Regions from separate parts of the Streptomyces sp. NPDC104309 genome, predicted to be linked through region 1. Evidence: predicted binding sites of a transcription regulator. Region 1 holds the regulator's gene; the other holds the start of a gene.
What was found. Region 1 encodes HspR, which represses chaperone genes until heat shock. Its sites were predicted from a motif close to TTGAGNNNNNNNNNCTCAA; they were not measured.
Positions count from the first base shown of each region.

Region 2: a site for HspR is predicted at 1,880-1,898, ahead of lon (endopeptidase La). Genes of this name have one in related genera too.

Region 1 is NZ_JBVJMV010000039.1:12,790-20,033, reverse strand. It holds gene clpB (ATP-dependent chaperone ClpB) at 1-1,823, opposite strand, end outside; gene ACZ68L_RS36370 (pyridoxamine 5'-phosphate oxidase family protein) at 2,117-2,521, shown strand; gene ACZ68L_RS36365 ((2Fe-2S)-binding protein) at 2,631-2,951, opposite strand; gene ACZ68L_RS36360 (hypothetical protein) at 2,948-3,268, opposite strand; gene ACZ68L_RS36355 (helix-turn-helix transcriptional regulator) at 3,448-4,386, shown strand; gene ACZ68L_RS36350 (hypothetical protein) at 4,457-4,690, shown strand; gene ACZ68L_RS36345 (hypothetical protein) at 4,702-4,956, shown strand; gene ACZ68L_RS36340 (heat shock protein transcriptional repressor HspR) at 5,089-5,535, opposite strand; gene dnaJ (molecular chaperone DnaJ) at 5,537-6,724, opposite strand; gene grpE (nucleotide exchange factor GrpE) at 6,818-7,244, opposite strand, start outside.
Region 2 is NZ_JBVJMV010000008.1:103,883-111,126, reverse strand. It holds gene lon (endopeptidase La) at 1-1,857, opposite strand, end outside; gene ACZ68L_RS14355 (DUF4232 domain-containing protein) at 2,382-3,299, shown strand; gene ACZ68L_RS14350 (GNAT family N-acetyltransferase) at 3,411-3,947, opposite strand; gene ACZ68L_RS14345 (AAA family ATPase) at 4,235-4,759, opposite strand; gene ACZ68L_RS14340 (DUF6328 family protein) at 5,287-5,781, shown strand; gene ACZ68L_RS14335 (nucleotidyltransferase) at 5,972-6,811, shown strand; gene ACZ68L_RS14330 (rhomboid-like protein) at 6,738-7,244, opposite strand, start outside.

The sequences.
Region 1 (7,244 bases):
AACGATCCGGTGGGCCGGTCGGGATCGGCGATACCGGCGCGGGTACGGCGTACCGCGTCCGACACCGCCCGCACGGCCTCGGTCTGCCCGATGAGGCGCTTGCCCAGCTCGTCCTCCATGCGGAGCAGCTTCTGGGTCTCGCCCTCCAGCAGACGTCCGGCCGGGATGCCGGTCCAGGAGCCGACGACATCGGCGATGTCGTCCGGGCCGACCTCCTCCTTCACCAGCTTTTCCTTGGGTTCCTTGGCTGCGACCTGCTCGGCCTCGCTCGCCTCCGCCAGCTCCCGCTCCAGACCGGGGATCTCCCCGTACAGCAGCTTGGAGGCGGTGTCGAAGTCGCCGTCGCGCTGGGCGCGTTCGGCCTGGCCGTGCAGTTCGTCGAGGCGTTCCTTCAGCTCACCGACGCGGTTGAGGCCCTGCTTCTCCTTCTCCCAGCGGGCGGTGAGGCCGCGCAGCTCCTCCTCCTTGTCGGCGAGGTCGCGGCGGAGCTTCTCCAGGCGCTGCCTGGAGCCGGGGTCGGTCTCGTTCTTGAGGGCCAGCTCCTCCATGTGGAGACGGTCGACGCCTCGCTGGAGCTCGTCGATCTCGACGGGCGAGGAGTCGATCTCCATGCGCAGCCGGGACGCCGCCTCGTCGACCAGGTCGATGGCCTTGTCGGGGAGGAAGCGGGAGGTGATGTAGCGGTCGGACAGGGTCGCGGCGGCCACCAGGGCGGAGTCCGCGATGGAGACCTTGTGGTGGGCCTCGTAACGGCCCTTGAGGCCACGCAGGATAGCGATGGTGTCCTCGACGCTCGGCTCCGCCACCAGCACCTGCTGGAAGCGGCGTTCCAGGGCGGGGTCCTTCTCGATCCGCTCGCGGTACTCGTCGAGCGTCGTCGCACCGACCATGCGGAGCTCGCCGCGGGCCAGCATCGGCTTGAGCATGTTGCCGGCGTCCATGGCGGAGTCGCCGCCGGCGCCCGCGCCGACGACGGTGTGCAGCTCGTCGATGAAGGTGATGATCTGCCCGTCGCTCTCCTTGATCTCGGAGAGGACCGTCTTCAGCCGTTCCTCGAACTCGCCGCGGTACTTCGCGCCCGCGACCATCGCGCCGAGGTCGAGCGAGACCAGGCGCTTGTTCCGCAGGGACTCGGGGACGTCGCCCTTGACGATGCGCTGGGCGAGCCCCTCGACGACGGCCGTCTTGCCGACGCCGGGCTCACCGATGAGCACGGGGTTGTTCTTGGTGCGGCGGGACAGGACCTGGACGACGCGGCGGATCTCCTGGTCGCGTCCGATGACCGGGTCGAGCTTGCCCTCGCGCGCGGCCGCCGTGAAGTCCGTACCGAATTTCTCCAGGGCCTTGTACTGCCCCTCCGGGTCGGGTGTGGTCACCCGGCGCCCTCCCCTGTTCTTCTCGAACGCGTCCAGCAGCCTCTTCGCACTGGCTCCCTGCCCGGAGAGGATCTCACCGGCCCGGCCGCCCGCGGCGGCGATACCGATCAGCAGGTGCTCGGTGGAGATGTAGTCGTCGCCGAGCTCCTTCGCGCGCTGCGCGGCGTCCGCGATGACGGCGAGCAGCTCGCGGTTGGGCTGGGGCGGGGCGACGGTCGACCCGGTGACGCTGGGCTGCGCGCCCAGCAGTCGCTCGGTCTCGGTGCGTACGACGAGCTGGTCGGCCTCGACGGAGGCGAGCAGATCGATGATGTTCTCGTTGTCCTCGCCCGCGAGCAGCGCGAGCAGCAGGTGCCCGGGGGTCAGATCGGGGTGCCCGTCCTTCACGGCCCTGCTGGTGGCCGCGTTGATGGCGTCACGGCTCTTGTTGGTCAGCTCGGCGTCCACGTGCGCTTTCTCCTCCTTGCGGTGACTGGCCTCTCCACAACACTGACCAGATCAACGTACACAAAGTTGAGTCTATTCCACTCAACCCCGTGCCACACCTGTCCGTCGCCCCTTGTTCCCTCCGTCCTGCCCTCGGCCCTCGCCCCTGACCCTCAGCCCTCAGCCCTCAGCAGCCCGCTTCCGCCCCGCCCCGCCGCTGCCCCTGCCCCTGCCCCTGCCCCTGCCCCGAGTCAACCGGCCGGATCGGGCCCGCGCCACCGCAGGGGCCGGCCCGCGCTGCCTACGCTGTCCCCATGGCAGTCGACGTGACGAACCCCGGTCCCGAGTACCTCGCGTTCTGGCGCGAGCACCACCTGTGCACCCTGACCACGCCCCGCCCCGACGGCACGCCGCACGTGGCGCCGGTGGGCGTGACGTACGACCCCGAGGCCGGGCTGGCCCGGATCATCACCAGCAAGGGCAGGCGGAAGGTGGCCAATGTCCTGGCCGCGGGTCCGGACGGCGCCAGGGTCGCGGTCTGCCAGGTCGACCGGCGCCGCTGGGCGACACTGGAAGGCCGTGCGACGGTCCGCACGGAACCGGAGGTGGTCGCCGACGCGGTACGCCGCTACGCGGAGCGCTACGGGCGCACACCGTCACCCAACCCGGACCGCGTCGTCATCGAGATCGCCCTGGACCGGGCGCTCGGCAGGGCGTGAGAGGAACCGCGAAAGACCCCGGGCAGCACAACGGCGCCACCGTGTTCAGGTCACGATGGCGCCGTTGTGTGGGGGAGTGACTGAGCGACATGTAACGACGGGGGATCGCTCAGGCACTGCGGGGGGTGGCGGAGATAGTCTCTGGCTCGAACAGCTGATGGTCCCGCCGGTCGAGGTTGACGAAGATCATGTCGTACCGGATCGCGCAGCGGACGGGCTGCGGGGCTCCCCGCGGCTTGCGGAGGCACCGGTAGGCACGCACTTCGTCGTCTTCTTCACGTGCGACAACGACGGGGTCACCGAACAGAGTGACCATCAGCGAGTCGCCACAGCGGGGGATGGCCGTGACGAGATCGATGAAATGCCAGCCTGATCGGTAGGCCGTGGCCATCTCACGCCGGAAGGTTCGGTCGTCCGGCGGGATGGTCATGCGCCGGCAGACTTCGCCGGCGCGATGTCCCAGGCCAGGTCCGTTGCTGCCACGCCCTCGTTCTGCGCGCCCGTCGGCTTCACCGGTGCGATGTCCCAGGCGAGGTCGGGGGGCGCCACGGCCTCGTTCTGCGCGCCCGTCGGCTTCACCGGTGCGATGTCCCAGGCGAGGTCGGGGGGCGCCACGGCCTGAAACTGCGCCCCCGCCGCCCCCGTGGGAGCACTGTCCCAAGCAAGGTCCAGGACGCCTATCGCCCCGAATGTCAGCCCGGCGGAGAAGGTCGCAGCAAGCACCGAGCGAAGCATCTTGTTACTCATAGTGGGCTTCGTCCTCACTTCCAAGGTTTCCTCTCCCCCGCATGACAAGACGATTGCTCATTGGGGCACGTCAATGCCACAGAAGCGATGCATCATGTTCCTGCAGATTCATGTTCCTGGGGGGTGGATAAATGGTCACAAATGAAGCAAACACGACACATCCCCACCCCGTCAGCGCCATGTGCGACGAAGGGGCGCGGCTGTACGCCAGTGCGCTGAGCGTGGGCAAGATAGCCCGCACCGAGGTGGGACTCGCTCCCTGCCTGCTGGAGTTCGCGTTGTTGCACCCGGACCCCGACGACGCCACCTGGCTACGACCAGTTCCTCCGTCCGCCGCACTGACACAACGGCTGCACCCCATAGAGCGCGAGATCCAGGACCGCCGACGTCTCTCGGTCGAACTGGCAGAGGCGTTCGAACCCTTCATGGCCATCAGCGCCCAGGGCCCGCCGACCACTCATGCGATCACGGTGCTCGAAGGCATCGACCGGATCAATGCGTCCATCGAACTCGCCCTGACCGAGTGCAAGTCAGAAGTTCTCACCATCCAGCCCGGCGGCGGGCGCAGCGAGGACGCACTGAACATTGCCATGGAGCGCGGAAACATTCTCACCCAGCGCGGCGTCGGCATGCGCACCCTGTATCAACACACCGCCCGGCACAGCCACGGGACCCTCACCTACGCGGCACGCATGGCGGAGGGGAAGGTGGAGATCCGCACCCTCGAAGAGCTCATAGAACGACTCATGATCTTCGATGACACCGTTGCCTTCATACCGGCCACGGACGACCGGAGAGTGGCGTTGGAGCTCAGACACCCCGGCATCGTGGAGTACCTCGCCAGCGTCTTCGAGCAGTTCTGGCGACGCGCGGTCCCGCTGCAGGAGCAGATCCCGTACGACCCGACACTCGAAGGCATCTCCGGAGTGCGGCACTCCATCGCCAAACTCCTTGTCGAGGGTCACGTCGACGAGGCCATCGCCCGCCGTCTCGGCATGAATGTACGCACCTGCCGGGCCCACATCGCCAAACTCAGCACCGCCCTGGGCAGCAACAGCCGAGCCCAGCTCGGCTATCTGATAGCGCAGTCAGGAATCCTGGAGCAGGGACCGAACTGAAGCGTTCACCACCGCAGCACAGGGGGAGCCCGACCCGCCCCCGCCCGGCCCCCATGTGAGGAGCCCGCCAGTGGCCGCACCTCTCTCGCCCGCTGCCCTCGTCCGTGCCCTGCACGACGCGGGCGTCCGCGTCGCCGAGCACGGCGACCGAAGGGCCCACAACCGCAACCACAAGGCCCCCTGGGGCCCGGTGCACGGCGTCATGCTGCACCCCACCGCAGGCCGCGACAGCCTCGCACTCTGCCGCGCCGACGGCATCCCGGGACGCGCCGGCTGGGACCGGCTGCGCGTCCCCCGTAGGTGAGGAGACCCCCGATGACGCAATCCGAGGCCGAGAGCATCGCTCTGGAACTGGAGCGGCTGCACCGCTCCGTCGACGTCGGATTCGCCACCACCCGGGGTGACTTGGCACTGCTGCTGCAACGCGTCGACCAGACCGACAAGGCGCTCGGGGAGCACGAGGACCGCCTCGACGCGCTGGAGCGGGCCCGCTGGCCGCTGCCGTCGCCGGCCGCCGTGACCTCGTGCGCCGCGCCGGCTCTCACGCTCTGGCAGTCCTCGGGAAAGTGACCTCCCTGGACGCAGGGGAGATTGCCGTCCCCTGCAAGGAAAGGACGTAGAAAGGTCAGGGCCCGTCCCCCGTGCGCTTCACGGGAGACGGGCCCTGACCTCGTACGTACGGTGCGGGTACGCCGAACCCGCTCAGTCCTTCGGCCTCTTCGGCCGCCAGACCACCAACGCGCTGGTCTGCTGCACATCCTGATACGGCACCAGATCACGGCGGTACGAGGCATGCACCTGGGCCTCGCGCTGCTGCATCGCCACCGCCGCTCCGTCCACGGCCGCCGAGAGTTCGGCGACGCGCTGCTGGAGGGCCGCGACCTGGTTCTCCAGCTCGATGATGCGCTTGATGCCGGCGAGGTTGATGCCCTCGTCCTGCGACAGCTGCTGCACGGTGCGCAGCAGCTCGATGTCGCGGGCCGAGTAACGTCTGCCGCGCCCGGCCGTGCGGTCGGGGGAGACCAGACCGAGACGGTCGTACTGGCGCAGTGTCTGCGGATGGAGGCCCGAGAGCTGGGCCGCGATCGAGATCACGTACACCGGTGATTCATCGGTCAGTTCGTACGGATTGCGTCGTCGGCCGTCCACCTCAAGCTCCCTTCGCCGCCTGGAACAGCTCCGCCCGCGGGTCGTGTCCCGCGGTCGCCTTGCGGTAGGCCTCCAGTGCGTCCCTGGCCTCGGTGTTGAGGTCCCTGGGCACCGTCACCTCGACAGTGACCAACAGGTCGCCCCTGGTGCCGTCCTTGCGTACGGCGCCCTTGCCGCGGGCGCGCATCGTACGTCCGTTGGGGGTGCCGGCCGGCAGTTTCAGAGTGACCGGCGGACCGCCGAGCGTGGGCACCTTCACCTCGCCGCCGAGCGCCGCCTCCGTGAAGTCGACGGGCACGGTGACCGTGAGGTTGTCGCCCTTGCGGCCGAAGACCGGGTGGGCGTCGACATGGACCACGACGTACAGATCGCCGGCCGGTCCACCGCGCTCGCCCGGACCGCCCTTTCCGCGCAGCCGGATCCGCTGGCCGTCCGAGACGCCCGCCGGAATCCTGACCTGCATGGTCCGGGAGGACTTCGCCCGTCCGCTGCCCTTGCAGACGTCGCAGGGGTCCTGGGCGATGAGGCCCCGGCCCTTGCAGTCCACACAGGGATCGGTGAGCGAGAAGCCGCCGCCGGTGCCGCGCGACACCTGGCCGGTACCGAGACAGGTCGGGCAGACCCTGGGGGTGCCGTTCTTGTCACCGGTGCCGGAACACGCCTTGCAGGGCGCCTGGCTGGACATCCGCAACGGGACCGTGGCCCCGTCGACCGCCTCGGTGAAGCTGAGCGTCACCTCGGACTCGATGTCCTGGCCGCGGCGCGGCTGCACCCGCGTCCCCGTACCGCCCCGGTTGAACAGGCCGCCGAAGACATCGCCCAGACCGCCGCCGCCGCCGAAGCCACCGGCGCCGCCGCCCGAGCCCCCGCCCTGGGCTCCTCCGAAGAGGTCGCCCAGGTCGAAGTTGAAGTTGCCGCCGGCGCCTCCGGGTCCGGCCCTGAAGCCGCCGTTGCCGAAGAGGGCGCGCGCCTCGTCGTACTCCTTGCGCTTCTTGGTGTCGCCGAGGATGTCGTTCGCCTCGGAGATCTCCTTGAAGCGCTCCTCCGCCTTGTCGTCGCCCTTGTTGGCGTCCGGGTGGAACTCGCGGGCGAGCTTCCGGTACGCCTTCTTGATCTCGGCGTCGGTGGCGTCCTTGGGGACGCCGAGGACCTTGTAATAGTCCTTCTCGACGAAGTCCTTCGTGCTCATCGACGTCCCTCCTTCCGGACGATCGGCCATGCGACCGGCCCGGTGGGCGGTCGCACGGCCGGGCGGTGGGCCGCGAGGTGGTCAGACGGGATGTCAGACCTCCTCGGTGCCACCGCTCTCCTCGTCGGTTGCCTTCTCTTCCTTGGCTGCCGCACCCGGCTGGGGCTCGGCAACCGCCACCCGCGCGGGGCGGATGGTGCGTTCGCCGATCCGATACCCCGGCTGCAGGATCGCCACGCAGGTCGTCTCGGTGACATCCGGCGCGTACGAGTGCATCAGGGCTTCGTGGATCGTCGGGTCGAAGGGCTCACCCTCCTTGCCGAACTGCTGCAGGCCCAGCTTGGCGACGACCGTCTCCAGTGATTCGGCCACCGACTTGAACCCGCCCACGAGCTCGCCGTGATCCCGGGCCCGGCCGACGTCGTCGAGCACGGGCAGGAGCTCGGACAGGAGACCCGCTACGGCGATCTCCTTGACCGTGGCCCGGTCCCGCTCGACGCGACGGCGGTAGTTCTGGTAC
Region 2 (7,244 bases), on a different contig from region 1:
GGTGGCCACGCCCGGCACCGAGGTCCGGCGCTCGGCCGGGTCCTGGGCGGACTCGGGGACGTGGTGCGGCCGTCCGATCAGGCCGCGCAGATCCGCCTCGGTGACCGTGAACGGCAGCTCCCGGTCGCCCAGTTCGTGCTGGGCCGCGACCTTGCGGAGCAGCCGGGCGACGGCCCGCTCCAGGTTCCGTACGCCCGCTTCACGGGTGTACTCGCCGGCCAGCTTGCGCAGCGCGGACTCGTCGAGCGTCACCTCGCCCTTCTCCAGACCGGCCCGTTCCAGCTGGCGCGGGAGCAGGTGGTCGCGGGCGATGACGACCTTCTCGTCCTCGGTGTAGCCGTCGAGCCGGACCAGTTCCATCCGGTCCAGCAGGGCCTCCGGGATGGCTTCGAGCACATTGGCCGTGGCCAGGAACACGACGTCGCTGAGGTCGAGTTCAACCTCCAGGTAGTGGTCGCGGAAGGTGTGGTTCTGCGCCGGGTCGAGGACTTCGAGGAGGGCGGCGGCCGGGTCGCCCCGAAAGTCCGAGCCGACCTTGTCGATCTCGTCGAGCAGGACGACCGGGTTCATCGAACCGGCCTCCTTGACCGCCCGCACGATACGCCCCGGCAGGGCGCCGACGTAGGTACGCCGGTGGCCGCGGATCTCCGCCTCGTCCCGCACACCACCGAGGGCGACGCGGACGAACTTGCGCCCCATGGCGTGCGCGACGGACTCGCCGAGTGAGGTCTTGCCCACGCCCGGAGGACCCACCAGCGCCAGCACGGCACCGCCGCGCCGCCCGCCGACGACGCCGAGGCCGCGGTCGGAACGCCGCTTGCGGACCGCCAGGTACTCGGTGATCCGCTCCTTCACGTCCTGCAGGCCGGAGTGCTCGGCGTCGAGGATCTCCTGGGCGCCCCGGATGTCGTACGCGTCCTCGGTCCGTTCCGTCCACGGCAGTTCGAGGACGGTGTCGAGCCAGGTCCTGATCCAGGAGCCCTCGGGGCTCTGGTCGGAGGAGCGCTCCAGCTTGTCGACCTCCTTGAGCGCCGCCTCGCGGACGTGCTCGGGAAGATCGGCGGCCTCGACGCGCGCCCGGTAGTCGTCGGACTCGTCCGCGGCGGAACCGGACCCGCCGTTGAGATCGGAGAGCTCCTTGCGCACGGCTTCGAGCTGGCGCCGCAGCAGGAATTCGCGCTGCTGCTTGTCGACGCCCTCCTGGACGTCCTTGGCGATGGACTCGGCGACGTCCTGCTCGGCGAGGTGTTCACCGAGCCACTGGATGGCGAGCTTCAGCCGGGCGACCGCGTCCACGGTCTCCAGGAGCTGCACCTTCTGGGCGGTGGTGAGGAAGGGTGAATATCCGGAATTATCGGCGAGCGCGGAAATGTCCTCGATCTGCTGGACCCGGTCCACGACCTGCCAGGCGCCGCGCTTCTTCAGCCAGCTGGTGGCGAGTGCCTTGTACTCCTTGACCAGCTCGGCGGCGGCTCCGGGAATGGGGTCGGGGACGACCGCGTCGACCCGGGTCCCCTCCACCCAGAGGGCGGCCCCCGGTCCGCTGGTCCCGGCCCCGATCCGCACCCGGCCACGGCCGCGGATGAGCGCGCCCGGATCCCCGTCCGAAAGCCGTCCGACCTGCTCGACGGTGCCGATGACACCGGTGCCGGTGTACGTCCCGTCGATCCGCGGCACCAGGAGCACCTCGGGCTTGCCGCCGCCCTCGCGGGCCGCGGCCTGCGCGGCCTCCACGGCGGCACGCACATCGGTTTCGGACAGGTCCAGAGGCACCACCATCCCGGGCAGCACGACCTCGTCGTCGAGCGGCAGCACGGGCAGGGCGAGCGGAGTGACCGCATCGGAATCGGTAGCCATGATCTCCCCTTCGGCAGTCAAGTTGAGCTATGCAGACTCAATGCTCCTGAGCCGCCCGTTGTTCCCCGGGGTGCGTTCGCTGTGAGCGATCATCCGGACGTGTGGGTCTGTCAAACGAACGGCGTCTTCTGCGGTCTGGCTCCGATCTCCGTTGATCCGGTCTGATTCACTCCTCGTCTCAAGCGGTCTGGTCCGTCGCTGCCGCTGTCGGTGCGGGAGGGCAGGCTTCGCCCGTGAGTTATGACCTTGCTGTCCGGGAAGGCGAGCGTCCTGATGGGGACTGATGGCCGCGTGGAGCGGTCGAGCTTCTACCGTTCCGGGCCGGGAGCGGCGATGCGCCTTCAGCGGGGGCCGAACACGGCCGGAACAGGCAACCGCAGTGAACGCCCTGCCCCTGCTCCTGTCCGGAACCGCGTATCCGTGGGCTGCAGCCGCCCACTCGGCAGGCTGCCCGTGACGCGCCTGTGACCGGAACTGTGACGTACACCATGGCTCGACGCTCGCGCCCCTGATGGGGTGACCTGATGCGCAAAGTCATCTCCCTTCTTCCGGGCCTCGCGGCACTTCTCCTGCTCACGGCGTGCGGATCCGAACAGGCGGGCACCCCCGGCGCAGCCGCCCCCGCGTCCGGGACCGCCGTCACCGCCCCGCCCGTGGACGGTGTCCGGATCACTTCGGTGACCATCCCCTTAGGCACGCCCACCCCCAGCTCCGACGGGTTCACCGTCCACGCCGACCGCTTCCCCACCGGTGACTCCGGAATCTCGGCCGCCTACGAAGTCACCAACAGCGGCACCGAGGCGCTGACGTACACGATCCTGTTCGACTTCACCACGGACGCCGGCGAGGTCATGAGCAACAGCCACGAGACCGTGCGCTCGGTCGGCCCCGGCGCGACCGTGCGCGGCACGGTCCGGCTGGGGGTGCTGGCCCCCGGAGCGTCCCCGGTGACCCGCGTCGAGGTCGCCCAGGTGACCAAGGTGCCCGCCGCCGAGGCGCCGCCCGCGTCCGGAGAGTGCCCGCCCTCCGGCATCCGCCTCATCACCGATGACGGCAACGCCGCGATGGGGCTGCGCGTGGTGGGCCTGCGCCTGGAGAACTGCGGGAAGCGCGACTACTCACTCGACGGCTACCCGCTCCTGGAACTGCTGGACAAGGACCTGTCACCCGTCCAAGGCGTCCGGATCGTGCATGGAAGCGGCGGCATCAGCACCGGTACCGGATTTGACGAGCCATCCCGCCCGCTGGTCTTGAAGCCGGGCGAGAGCGCCCTTTCGGGCCTGATGTGGCGCAACACCACCGAGTCCGGCACCACCGTCAACGTCCCGTACGTCAGGGTGCGGGCCGAGCAGGGCGCCGATCCGGTGACCGTGACGCCCCACCTCGATCTCGGCACCACCGGCAAGCTGGCCGTCCGCGCCTGGACTCGCCCGCCGAAGTAGGACCTACGTCCGGTCTCAGCGCCTTCGCTGCGGCAAACAGGGGGGTTGGTGGGAGCGGCGCCTGATCCAGCAGTGCTGTCGAGTTGCGGATCCGCGCTGTCGAGCACGAGCTCAAGCGGACGGTGTGGCCGAGGCCCGCACGCCGAACCACTGCTCGGCGCCGTAGGCCTCATACCGCTCCACCTCGATGAACCCCAGCTTCGCCGCGAGGCGCATCGAGCGGACGTTGGCGGTCTGGGTGGCCAGCACCACTGATTCGCCGGGAAGCGCGCCGGCGAACCAGTCGAGTGCCGCTGCGCACGCCTCGGCGGCGTACCCGCATCCCCACGCCTCCGGCAGGAACAGGTAACCGAGCTCGGCCCTCCCGGCAGCCTGACGAAGGTGCCCCGTATCCCTGGTGAGCGTGATCTGGCCGATCATCGCTCCGTCGAGATCGACCACGAAATGGCCGGGGCGCCGGCTGGGTGCCCCGGGCATCGCGTGCTCAAGCTCGTCACGCGGTCGAGGGCCACCGAGGTAGGTATGCACCTCCGGTGAGGCAAGCAGCTCGATGAACGCCGCACGGTCCCGGGCCTCGGGCTCACGGAGCACGAGCCTCTCGGTCCTGATCGGGGCAGGTGGCCAGGCGACGGGTCCGAGCTCAGTCATGCCGGCCACCCAATCAGCAGGCTCGGCAGCGATCAAGACTCGCGGACCGATCAAGCCACCGGCCCGCGCCCCACCCCCACCGACGGGGCCGGGCCCTACTAGCCACGCCTGCCAGGGACGGGATGCCACCCGTTCTCGTGGACATCGACTTCGGCAGCGGCGGGCCGCCTCACGAAGTGCCGTACATCTGCTGTCGGGATTCGGGCTCCGGTCCCACTACTGGTGCGGAGCCAACATGTTTGGTAGTAGACGCAGTGGTCTCTCGAAGCTTGACGGTGGTCCTACTTCTACCAGTTGGCGGCCTTCAGTACGTGCATGGCGATGTCCTGGACCGACCGGTTGTCCGTCGGGATACGGACGGTGCCCACGGGAGCCTCCTCGTCGAGTCGGCGTGCCATCCGCAGGCTCCGCTCTATGTGAGCCTGCAGCTGGGAGCCGATTTCGCGCTGGGCGAGCCGCTGTCGCACGGTGGCTTCCTCAACCGTGAGCAGAATGCAGGTGGCTCTGACGGCGTCGCCGCTCATGGCCCGGCTGACCATCGCCTTCTCCAGGATGCTCACCGTGTTGGTGTAGATGAGCCGGTGCTGGCCAAGAGCCGCGTAGTTCGACCAGATCGCGGCGATGTTGCGTTCGGTGATCGCTGCGCGGTGAGGATCGTCGTGGGGGGCGGGATGGATCTGGTCCATGTAGTCGCCCTCGATCAGACAGTGCGCTGTCTTCTTCTGCTGCAGCGCTGCGGACGCCTCCCATGCGACAGTCGTCTTCCCGACGCCCGCACCACCACCGATGAGCAACAGTTCGTAAGCAGTCATGGCGCGCACCCTGACAGAGTCCGGATCACCGCAGCATGTGATTTTGGCCGGGGCACCCGTGCACCCGGCACTGCGCCGGCCAGGCGACGGCCGAACAAGCGAACCTGAAACCCTGTCAACGCCTCCTGGCCAGCTGATCAGAACCTCCCGCACACCGGGGGAACCTCGACCCTCCGAAAATGCAAGGTTGATCTGCACAACTCCTGCGCCGGCCGCGCGGACAAAACCTTCGTCCCGCTGATCACGGCCACCGCCCGATGCAACCTCCTGCGGCACTGGACACGAACGCGCTGTCCTGCCCGGGTTCGCTCCGTGTTCGTCAGCGCTGAGCCGCATCCGACCTCGCACAGGCCGACGTGACCTCGCCCATGGGGCTGCCCAGTGCAGACGAACAGCCCGTGGTGCGTCCGGCGCGGGCCCCTGCGGGTGGGGTCAGGGCTGTGAACGCGACGGAAGTGCTTGGCCCGTTCGGACGCGCCGCCGTGCGCCGCGCGATGTGACCGGGCTGCCGGAGAACAATGAGCCTCATGTCCCATATCCCGCCGGATGATGGCCGTCTGTCCCCGCTCGGCCGGGAGACGCCTGCGGAGCGGGCCGACCGCAACCTCGTCGAGCTCCTCCAGGAACTGAGAGTCGTGCAGACCGGCGTGCAGATCGTCTTCGCTTTTCTCCTCGGCGTGGCCTTCACCAGCCAATTTCCGCACCTCGATACCTTCGAGCGCACCACCTATGTGGTGACGCTGCTGCTCACGGTGGTCTCCTCGGCCGTGCTCGCGACTCCGGTCGCACTGCACCGTGGCCTGTTCCACCGGGGTGCCAAGATCCGCATTGTCGCCCTGTCCGCGCGGCTCGCCGAAATCGGTCTGGTCTTCCTCGCCCTCGCGCTCAACGGCGCTGTTCTCCTGCTCATGGATGTCGTCCTCGGCCGGACCGCCGCCGTCGCGGTCACGGCCGCCACACTCGTCATGTTCACCGGCCTGTGGTTCGTCCTCCCGAGGGCACTACGCCGCCCCATCCCATGACCCGCTCACCGGGTCCGGCCCCGGCCTGTGCGTGGTGAACCCCGCGCGTCTCCGCTTCGGTCCCACGGGAGGTCCTCGATCGATCCGTCGGTGCTCCGGCCGGTGGAATCACCCATCCCTCAGTGCTCCGGCCGGGGAATCACCCGGAAAGCGCTCGCCGGCCGCACCGGACACCGGGCAGAGTGCCGGTATGGGCAACGCCGGTGACGACCGCAGTGACGACCGGGGGCTGAACCCGGACGGAACCATCCGGCGGGAGGGCTCGCTGAGCCGTGTACCGACGGCGTTCGCCCCCGTGGTGGAGGCGGCCCGCTCACGGATCGCCGGGACGTTCGACGGCTCCCGCCTGCACAGCGCGTACATCTACGGCAGCATTCCGCGCGGCACGGCCGTTCCCGGTGTGTCCGACCTCGACCTGCTGCTCGCCCTGCGTGACGGGCCCACCGGGGCGGACGAGGCGGCGGCCCGCGCCATCGAGGCCGAGCTGGACGCCTCGTTCCGCCGGATCGACGGTGTCGGCATTCTCCTGTACGGCGCCGACACCCTCACCAGCGAACTCGAACGCCATGACCTCGGCTTCTTCCTCGCGTGTCTTTGTACCCCGTTGCTGGGCGAGGACCTCGCCACAGGGCTGCCGCGCTACCGCCCCACCCCGCTGCTCGCCCGCGAGACCAACGGGGACCTCCACCTCTCGCTCCCCCGCTGGCGCCGGAGGGCCGCCGAGGCCACCACCGACGCCGAACGCCGCAATCTCAGCCGCGGCGTCGCCCGTCGCATCGTCCGTTCGGGGTTCACGCTGGTGATGCCTCGGTGGGGCGGCTGGACCAGTGACCTGTTGGAGTCCGCCGAGGTGTTCGCCCGCTTCTTTCCGGACCACCCGGAGCGGATCGAGCAGATGCGGGTGGCCGCGCGCACGGGCCGCGCACCCTCCGCCGACCCGGCCGTCCTGGCGATGCTCATCGACGATCTGGCGCCCTGGCTGGCCGCCGAATACCTCGCGGTGCACGGCGAGAAGGCCCCGCGCCCCTGATCAGCACACCCCGGGCCGCGACGACCCTGCGCAACAGCGGCCAGCAGGCCACGCCCAGCAGCAACGCCAGCGGATGCCCCCAGTCGGTGAGGGGGCTGCTCAGCTCGAACAGATCGTGCACCAGCATCGCGCCGACGCCACCGAGCACCAGCACCCGCAGCCACGGCACGAGCAGCCCGGCGAGGGCGCCCACGCTCGCCATCAGCCCGAAGCTGATGCCGTAGTCGAGCCGGTGCAGCGAGGAGTCCGGCAGCCGGCCGGCCACCACGGAGAGCCCGACCGGGATCTCCGTGGCGAGCGTCGCCACGACATGGCCGAGCAGGAACACCCCGGCCGTGCGCCACCCCCCGATGCGGCGCTCCAGGGCGGTCAGCACGAGGGCGAAGCCGACGACGTACGGCGAGGTGAGCCCGCCGACGACCCAGAGGGCACT